DNA from 2 places in the Luteibacter sp. NPDC104163 genome. Region 1 is predicted to be linked to the other one. Evidence: predicted binding sites of a transcription regulator. Region 1 holds the regulator's gene; the other holds the start of a gene.
What was found. The regulator sigma-54, encoded in region 1, starts transcription at its own class of promoters, with help from an activator protein. The targets are predictions, from matches to a motif close to TGGCACGNGCNTTGC.
Positions count from the first base shown of each region.

Region 1 (4,375 bases):
CCGCCTCCACAAGCACCGCCAGGTTGCGGCCAGGCGCTACGGGGATGGTGATCTTGGGTACGTCGACGTCCAGCACGTTGCGCCTGCTGACATCGCCGGTGAGGCGGGTCATCGCGTCGGTCTCCTCGCCATCCTTCATCGGCTTCAGGTGGATCACCAGGCGAAGGTACTTCGACGGCTTGACCGCCGTGTGGCCGAACATCTCGCGGATGTTTAGGACGCCCAGGCCGCGGACCTCGAGCAGGTCCTGCAGCAGCTCCGGGCAGGCGCCATCGATGACATCCGGGGCGATCAGGGTGAATTCGGTGGCGTCATCGGCGACCAGGCGGTGGCCGCGGCTGATGAGTTCCAGGGCCAGCTCGCTCTTGCCCGAGCCGGGGTCGCCGGTGATCAGGACACCGATCGAGAACACCTCGAGGAACACGCCGTGCAGGGTGACCCGCGGGGCCAGCGTGCGCGCCAGGTGGTATTGCAGGTAGGTGAGCAGCTCGTGGCCGCGCTTGGTGCTCTGCCAGAGCGGGGTGTCGGTTTCCTCGGCCACCTCGCGAAGGTCCGGCGGGATCGCCTGGTCCTTCGTGACGATGAGCGCGGCCGGCTGGTACGCCGCGATCTTGTGGATCGCTTCCCAGCGCTGGCGGGAATCCAGCCCGTCGAGGTAGTTCAGCTCCTCGGTACCGATGATCTGCACCTTGTTGGGGTAGATCACGTTCAGGTAGCCGACCAGCGAGGGGCGGCGGCTGAGCTTGGCGTTCGGCTCCAGGACACGGGCTTCGCCACGCATGCCCGCGATCCAGCGCAGGGCCATGCGTTCATGGACGCCGTCGAAGAGTTGTCTGGCGGTGAGCCGATCCACGCGGGGGTTCCTGTCAAAAAGAAAGCCGGTACGCAGGGGTACCGGCTTGCTTATATTGTGCCACAGGCCGCCTGGGGGCTTTACGTGGCGGCGCGGGCCTCGCGGACCTCGCTGTTGTGGTGGTCCTTAAGCTTTTCCTTATGCTTTTTCAGCTGGTCGGCGAGCTTGGCGATCATGGCGTCAATGGCCTTGTACATGCCATCGCCGATCGTGCCGTCTTCCTGGCGGATGATGCCCTCGGCGTGGAGCCGGGTGCCCGAACAGTGGAGCGTTCCGCCCACCTTGTGTTCAGCCTTATCCACGGATAGCACGACATCTAAGGCGGTGATGTTGTCGAAAAGGCGTTCGAAGCGGCCGATTTGCTGTTCCACGCGCTCGCGCAGGGCAGGGGTGATCTGGATGTGCTGGCCGCTGATCTGGATTTGCATGACGCCTCCTTCTTGCTGAGGGTGCCGCCGCTGGGGCGGCGAGAGGGGAGTGGCGGGTGCCGCTCCTGAACCTGTCGACTATGGGACCGTGATCCTCCGAGGGGGTTCCGCGCCGCGCTTAACTCGCGCGAACGCGTTCACTGGAACTGGGGATGCGCATCGCTTCACGGTACTTGGCCACCGTACGGCGTGCGACCTGAATACCGCGTCGATGGAATTCCTCCGCGAGGGCCTGGTCGGACAGCGGGCGACGCGGGTCTTCCGCCGTGATCAGCTTGCGCAGCATGGCCTGGATGGCCGTCGCGGACGCGCTGCCGCCGTCTTCCGTGGCCACGCCGCTCGAAAAGAAATGTTTCAGCTCGAAGGTACCGCGCGGCGTGTGCATGTACTTGCGCGTGGTCACCCTGGAAATGGTCGATTCGTGCATGCCCACCTCCTCGGCCACCTCGCGTAGCACCAGCGGGTGCATGGCCTCGGGGCCGTAATCGAGGAAGGCGCTCTGCCGGCGGACGATCACCTCGGCGACCTTGGTCAGCGTCTCGGCACGCGATTGCAGGCTCTTCAGCAGCCAGCGGGCTTCCTGGAGCTGGCCTTTCATCCAGGTGGCGTCATCGCCGCGGGCACGGGCGATCAGGTTGCAGTAATGCTGGTTCAGGCCCAGCCGGGGCTGGGCATCCGGATTGAGGCTGACCCGCCAGCGGCCGTTCTCGCGGCGCGCGTAGACATCCGGTGCCACATATTCGACCGGGGTGGCGTCCAGCGCGGCACCGGGCCGGGGATCCAGGCTGCGGATGAGTGAGGCGGCGACGGCGACATCGGCCTCGGCGGCCTTGAGGCGCCGGGCGATCTTGCCGGTATCGTTGCGCGCCAGCAGCTCGATCTCGTCGGTGACGATCCGGATGGCGAGGTTGCGCTGGGGTGTTTCTTCGGAGAACTGGCTGAGCTGGCAGAGCAGGCAGTCGCGCAGGTCCAGGCTGGCGATGCCGGTCGGATCGAAGCGCTGGATGCGCTTGCGCACCGCTTCGATCTCGTCGAGCTCGCAGTGGAATTCGCGCAGGGCCGTCTGGACCGCCTCGCAGCCATCACGCAGGTAGCCGTCTTCGTCCAGCGCATGAATGATCGCCGTGGCGATGGCGTGGTCGCGCTGGGTGAACTGGGAGAGGTTGAGCTGCCATTCGAGGTGTTGCTGGAGGCTTTCCGGTGCCGCGTTCTGCGGCTCGAAGCCTTCTTCGTCGCCGCCACCATTACGTGACGGGGCGCCCGCGTAGTCGCCGGCCTCGCCCTGGAAACGGTCGTCGTCCCAGTCCGGCGTAAGTTCGTCGGAGGGCGATGCGGTGGATTCTTCCTCGCGGGTCGCCTTGGCGGGCTGCTCGTCACGGGCCCGGTACTCCATGGCCTCGTCGAAGCTGGCGCTTTCTTCCGGCGCGTCCGCTTCCGCCTCGGCGTCTTCCGCGAACTCGAGCAGCGGGTTGCTTTCCGCGATCTGGCGGAGTTCGGCCTCGAGCTCCAGCTGCGACAACTGGAGCAGGCGGATGGCCTGCTGGAGCTGTGGCGTCAGCGTGAGCTGCTGATGCAGGCGAAACTGAAGTCCGGGTTTCATTACCTTCGCAAGATCGGGTTACCGAGCCATCCTAACCCCTCGCGGCCCCCCTAAACCAGCCGCCCTGCACGCCTATGCCGCCCGGCCGATTCTGCGTAGTCGTGGGAGCGCGCTTGCGCGCGATGGGGGCTGCGGGAGCCCCCATCGCGCGCAAGCGCGCTCCCACAAAGGCGAAATCAGATCCGGAATTCACGGCCCAGATACACCTCGCGGACCTTTTCGTCGGCCAGGATGTGCTGGGGGGTGCCCTTGGAGAGCACCTCGCCGTCGTTGAGGATGTAGGCGCGGTCGCAGATGCCCAGGGTTTCACGGACGTTGTGGTCGGTGATGAGCACGCCGATGCCGCGTTCCTTCAGGTGGCGGACGATGCGCTGGATTTCGCCCACCGAAATCGGGTCGACGCCGGCAAACGGCTCATCGAGCAGCATGTAACGCGGGCGGGCGGCGAGGGCGCGGGCGATCTCCACACGGCGGCGTTCGCCACCGGAAAGGCTGATGCCCTTCTGTTCGGCGATATGCGAGATCTTCAGCTCGTCGAGCAGGCTCTCGAGTTCGTCCTCGCGCTGCTTCTGGGTCATGTTGTCGCGCAGTTCCAGCACGGCCAGGATGTTGTCGGCCACGCTGAGGCGGCGGAACACCGAGGCTTCCTGCGGCAGGTAGCCGATGCCGAGCTTGGCGCGCGCATGCATGGGCAGGCCGGTGATGTCCTGCTGGTCCAGCTTGATCTGGCCTGCGTCGGCCTGGATCAGGCCGACCACCATGTAGAAGCAGGTGGTCTTACCGGCGCCGTTGGGGCCGAGCAGGCCCACCACTTCACCTTCGCGGATGGAAAAGGCGAAATCGCGTACCACCTGGCGGGCGCGGAACCGCTTCTGCAGGCCTTGGGCTGAAAGCATCGTGTCAGGGCTTCTTCGTGTTGTCCGCCGGCTTGGCCGCGGGGGCGGCGCCTGGCTGGGTCTTCGGCTGGAAGGTCATGTGGATGGTGGACGTGCCGTTGCTCTCGCCCTTCATCGTGCTGTCTTCCGTGTTGTACGTCAGCTTGTCGCCATCCGACGTGCCCTTGTTGGGCTGGTCGACGTGGGCGTTGCCGGTAAGGATCGCGACGCTGGTCTCGTTGTCGTAATCGATGTTGCTGGCGCGGCCGTGCATCCAGTTGCCCACTTCGTCCTGCTGCTGGACCGTCGCGGGTTTGCCATCGATCACCGCACGCTTCACCGAATTATCGTCGTTGAGGTAAACCGTGGCCTTGTCACCCGTGATCTTCAGGGTGCCCTGCGTGATCACGACCTTGTTGGTATAGATCACGATGCCCTGCGGCTGCTGCGAGCCATCGAACGTCTTGGCGTCGACATGGACTTCTTCGTTGCGGTCCGATTTTTTCGCCATGACCGGCGTGGCGAGCGCAAGGAGCGCCACCCCGCAAGCCGCGAACAATGCCTTAGCGCTTGCGTGGCTGGTACGTGGTGTGGACTGCATCGAGGAGCTCCAGGTGCT
Region 1 is NZ_JBVJMK010000004.1:90,603-94,977, forward strand. Features, by position in the region: gene hprK (HPr(Ser) kinase/phosphatase) at 1-853, opposite strand, end outside; gene hpf (ribosome hibernation-promoting factor, HPF/YfiA family) at 934-1,281, opposite strand; gene ACZ6YI_RS06845 (RNA polymerase factor sigma-54) at 1,400-2,881, opposite strand; gene lptB (LPS export ABC transporter ATP-binding protein) at 3,058-3,777, opposite strand; gene lptA (lipopolysaccharide transport periplasmic protein LptA) at 3,782-4,357, opposite strand; gene lptC (LPS export ABC transporter periplasmic protein LptC) at 4,320-4,375, opposite strand, start outside.

Region 2 (4,375 bases), on a different contig from region 1:
TGGTCACGCGCACGCCATTACCCGCGGCAGTGGCGGCGAGGTTCTGGCCGGCCACCGAATACACCTGCGAGAACTCCGCGCGCGAGCCCTTGAAGCCCACGGTGCTGGTGTTGGCGATGTTGTTGGCGGTGACTTCCAGGTCCGTGGAAGCGGCATTGATGCCGCTGAGAGCGATATCGAAAGGCATGGAGGGATGTCCTCGGTGGGATTACAGGATTTGGGCGATCTGGCTAAGCAGGGCACCGCCGTAACCGGCCACCTGCACGTACGTACCATCGGTGCCGGAAGCACCGACGCCTTCCACCTTGCCTTTGACGAACGTGTCAGCGGCCGTCGTACCGGAGGTGGCGGAGATCTGGTAGGCGCCGTCGGGCAGCTGCGTGCCGTCGTCGGATTTGCCATCCCAGGTGAACTGCTGCAGGCCGGCATCCGGCTGGCCCATCGGAAGCGTGCGGACGACCTTGCCGGAGCTGTCCTTGATCGTGACGCTCACGTAGGTGCCCGAGGTCGGCACGTTGACGGCGCCCGAAAGGCTGCCGTCGGTGAGCTTGCCGGCGCTCGACGGGATCAGGACGTCGCTGCCGACCAGTGCGGCCGCGCGGACGAACTGGTCGCCGGTCAGGTTGGAGGAGAGCGAGTCGAACGACGACTGCAGCTGCTGGGTGGCCGCCACCTGGGAGAACTGCGCCATCTGGGCCACCATGTCGTTGGCGTCCATCGGCTTGGTGGGATCCTGGTTGGTCATCTGGGTGACCATGAGCTTCAGGAAGTCCGACTGGTCCAGCGTCTGCTGCTGGAGCTGCGACGAGGTCGATTGCTGGGAACCGCTGGAGTTGCTGGTGCCGTTGACGGTGGTCATGGATCGGGCCCTTATTTGCCGAGGTCGAGCGTCTTCTGCATGAGCTGGCGAGCGCTGTTCATGACTTCGACGTTGTTCTGGTAGGAGCGCGACGCGGAGATCATGTTGACCAGCTCGTCGACCGGGTTGACGTTGCTCTGCCAGACGTTGCCGTCGGCATCGGCCATGGGGTTGGAAGGCTCGTAGCGCGCCTGCACCGGCGCCTGGCTTTCGGTGATGCCCATCGCGCGGACGCCTTCGTTTTCCATCTGGCCGTTGACCATCGCCTGCACCGAGGAAAACATCGGCTGCTTCGCGCGGTAGGCGCCCGCCTCGCTGCTGGCCACGCTGTCGGCGTTGGCCATGTTGCTGGCGGTGGTGTTGAGACGGGCCGACTGCGCGGCCATGCCGGAGCCCGCGACGTCGAAGATCTTGAGCAGGCTCATGAGCTGCCTCCGGTGATGGCGGTGCGCATCATCTTGATCTGCGCGGTAATGAAGCTCAGCGACGCCTGGTAATGGATGGCGTTGCCGGCGAACTGGGCCTGCTCGATCTGCGTATCGACGGTGTTGCCGTCCATGGACGGCTGCGTGGCGGCGCGGTAGGCGAGCTTGTCGGCATCGGCCATGGCATAGGCGGGGTTACCGCCGATATGGCCGGATTCGGTGGCGGCCATCGGCAGCTGGTTGCCGTCCAGCGCCCCGGTGGCGGCGGTGAGGGCCTTGCGGAAGTCGACATCGCGGGCGAGGAAGCCCGGGGTGTCCGCATTGGCAAGGTTCGACGAAATGATTTCCGCACGGCGCTGCCACAGGCTGAGCGCCTGTGGGTGCATGCCGAGCAGCGGATCCGGTTTGTCGATCATGGGCGTGGCCCCCTCTTGGGTCTTGGCCCATGGGGATCAGCAAGAGGCGTGCCACGGCCGGGGCTTGAACGCGGAACGGCGCCGTGGCGCCGTTTGATGGGGGTTTGGCTGGTTTGCGCCGGGGTGGGTGCCGGTTTTCTGGCGCGTTGGGGTGACGGTGAATCGACGCTTCACCGCGAGCACCCATCGTTCGCGAGCTCACTCCCACAAGAGCAGGGTCAGCAGGGCCGGCAGGGCCAGTGAGTCCAGTGAGTCCAGTGGGTCCGGCTGGACCCGCGGGGCCGGCGGCTTTGTCAGGCGGGGAGGAGGTCCAGTACGGCGGTGGCGAGGACTTCGGGCTGGAACTTGGCGATGAAGCGGTCGGCGCCCACGCGGGCCACCATCGCCTCGTTGAAGACGCCGCTCAGGGAGCTGTGCAGGAGGACGCGGAGGCCACGCAGCTGGGCGTCCTCGCGGATGGCGCGGGTAAGCGCGTAGCCGTCCATGGAGGGCATCTCGATATCCGACACCACCAGGTTCACCTGTTCGCTGGCCGGGCCGGTGGCGAGGCTGCGCAGCATGTCCAGGCCCTCCGCCCCGTCCTTCGCGAGCAGGCATTCCAGGTCCAGCTTGCGGAACAGGTCGGCGAGCTGGGTGCGCGCCACGAGGGAGTCGTCGACGACGAGCACGCGGCGGTTACCGGCGCGCTGGCCGTGGGCGGCCTGCTGGACCTTGTCGGAGATCTCCACCTGCTGCGGGTTCACGGCCGCCAGCACCTGCTCCACGTCAACGATAGCGAGCAGGTTGCCATCCAGCCGGGTCACTGCGTTGACGCGCGAGCCATAGCCCAGCGCCGAGGGCGGCGCGGCCATCTGCGCGCCATCGACGTGGACGATGCGGTCCACGTCGGACACGAGGAAGCCCTGCACGGAACGGCTGAACTCGGTGACGATCAGGTGGGCGGTGTCCACGGCGGCGAGCGGCGGATAGCCCATGGCGGCGGCCAGGTCGATCACCGGGATGGTCTGCCCCCGGTAGTCGAAACTGCCGGAAACCAGCTCGTGCATGCTCGGCATCCGCTCCAGGCGCGGCCGGCGCAGCACTTCGCGCACCTTGAAGACGTTGATACCGAAAGCCTGCCGGTCACCCAGCCGGAACAGCAGCATGGCCACGCGGTTGTGGCCCGCCAGGCGGGTAAAGGTGTCCACGGTGTCGAGGAGCGGTCGGGCCATGGTGCGCATGCTGCTTTTGAAGGTGTCCAGGAGGTATCGGCCCGCCCACGCGGTTCTTTATAGATTCCCACAGTTCAAAGGTGGCACGCGGATTGCTTGGCTCAAGTACCGCCCCCTGTGACCGATGTAGTGGGGCGACCCTAATCAATGAGCGTAAGTACGACATGAGCCTGCTCTGGAGCCAGCACGTCCGCCTCCTCGCCCACGCTGCCGCCAGCGGTGACACCGCGCGCGTGCGCGCCCTGTCGGCGCAGTACCCGGCGGCGGCCAGCGCGCTGGGGGCGCTGCTGAACCCGCCCAAGGCCGAGCCGCGCACCGCGGCCGCCACCACCATCCAGGCGATCGAGCAGCAGGGCATGGCACTTACCAGCGCCCAGGCGCTGGGCGCCACGCTGCAGGAACTGGGCACGGCGGTGGACGCCGGCCGCGACGCCGCCAGCCGTTTGACGGAAGCGAGCGCCGGAATCTCGACGGCCGTGGACAGCGCGCAAAGCGGCGTGGCCGCCATGGGCGAGGTCGGCACCCAGGGCGTCGCCACCGCGGGCGACCTCGACGGCCAGCTTCGCCTGCTGCGCAGCGCGCTTGCCGGCATGAGCAAGAACCACGCGCAGTTCTCCGAATACTTTACGGCGATCCGCAAGCTGACCGCCGCCGTGCAGGACATCGCGCACCAGACCAACCTCGTCGCGCTCAACGCGGCGATCGAGGCGGCCCGCGCTGGCGAAGCCGGCCGCGGCTTCGCCGTGGTGGCCGACGAGGTCAAGCAACTGGCCGAGAAGACCACCCAGGCCACGGCGGAAATCGACGAAGTCACCCACGCCGTCGGCGAGTTCTCCCATCACCTCGACGAGGCGGTGCAGAGCAGCCTGCGCCGTCTCGACACGACCCAGGCCGGCGTAGCCGGCATGCAGACCGCGATGGGCCGCATCGACGATGCCGTGCGCGGTGCGCGTGGCAGCCTCGATGCCGCCCGCCAGGGCCTCGGTGCCCTGCAGGGTCGGGTCGCCACCGTGCAGTCGGGCCAGTCATCGCTGGGCCGGGTCGCCAACGAAGTGCGCCGCCAGTCCGATGCGGCCGCGCGCGCCACGGTGCTAGCCCACCGCCTTGGCCTCGCCAAGCTGGAGACCGAGGGCGCGCTCGACGCGGCCACGCTCAGCCAGATGATCCGCGAGGCCTGCCAGGGGCTGCGCTTCGCCGTGGAACTGGCCGCCCGCGATCCGGCCGGCCTGGACCGTCGCTGGCTGGATACCACCCCGCTCATGCGCTGCATCGAACAACTCCGCGTCCGTCGCGCCGATGGCTCCGCCGATGCGGCCCAGGCCGCGGCGGAACGCTTCAGCGCGCAGGCCTCGCTCTACGCGATCACCCTGGGTGAAGGCCGCCACGCGGATGCCAGCCACATGGTCGCGGGCCTGCTCAAGGAACTCGACCACGTGAACCAGGGACTCTCCGTCGCCCTGGCGG
Region 2 is NZ_JBVJMK010000001.1:313,084-317,458, forward strand. Features, by position in the region: gene flgE (flagellar hook protein FlgE) at 1-187, opposite strand, end outside; gene ACZ6YI_RS01345 (flagellar hook assembly protein FlgD) at 209-859, opposite strand; gene flgC (flagellar basal body rod protein FlgC) at 871-1,284, opposite strand; gene flgB (flagellar basal body rod protein FlgB) at 1,281-1,700, opposite strand; gene ACZ6YI_RS01360 (chemotaxis protein) at 1,994-2,911, opposite strand; gene ACZ6YI_RS01365 (methyl-accepting chemotaxis protein) at 3,076-4,375, shown strand, end outside.
Region 2: the regulator sigma-54 is predicted to act here: its motif matches at 1,740-1,754, upstream of flgB (flagellar basal body rod protein FlgB).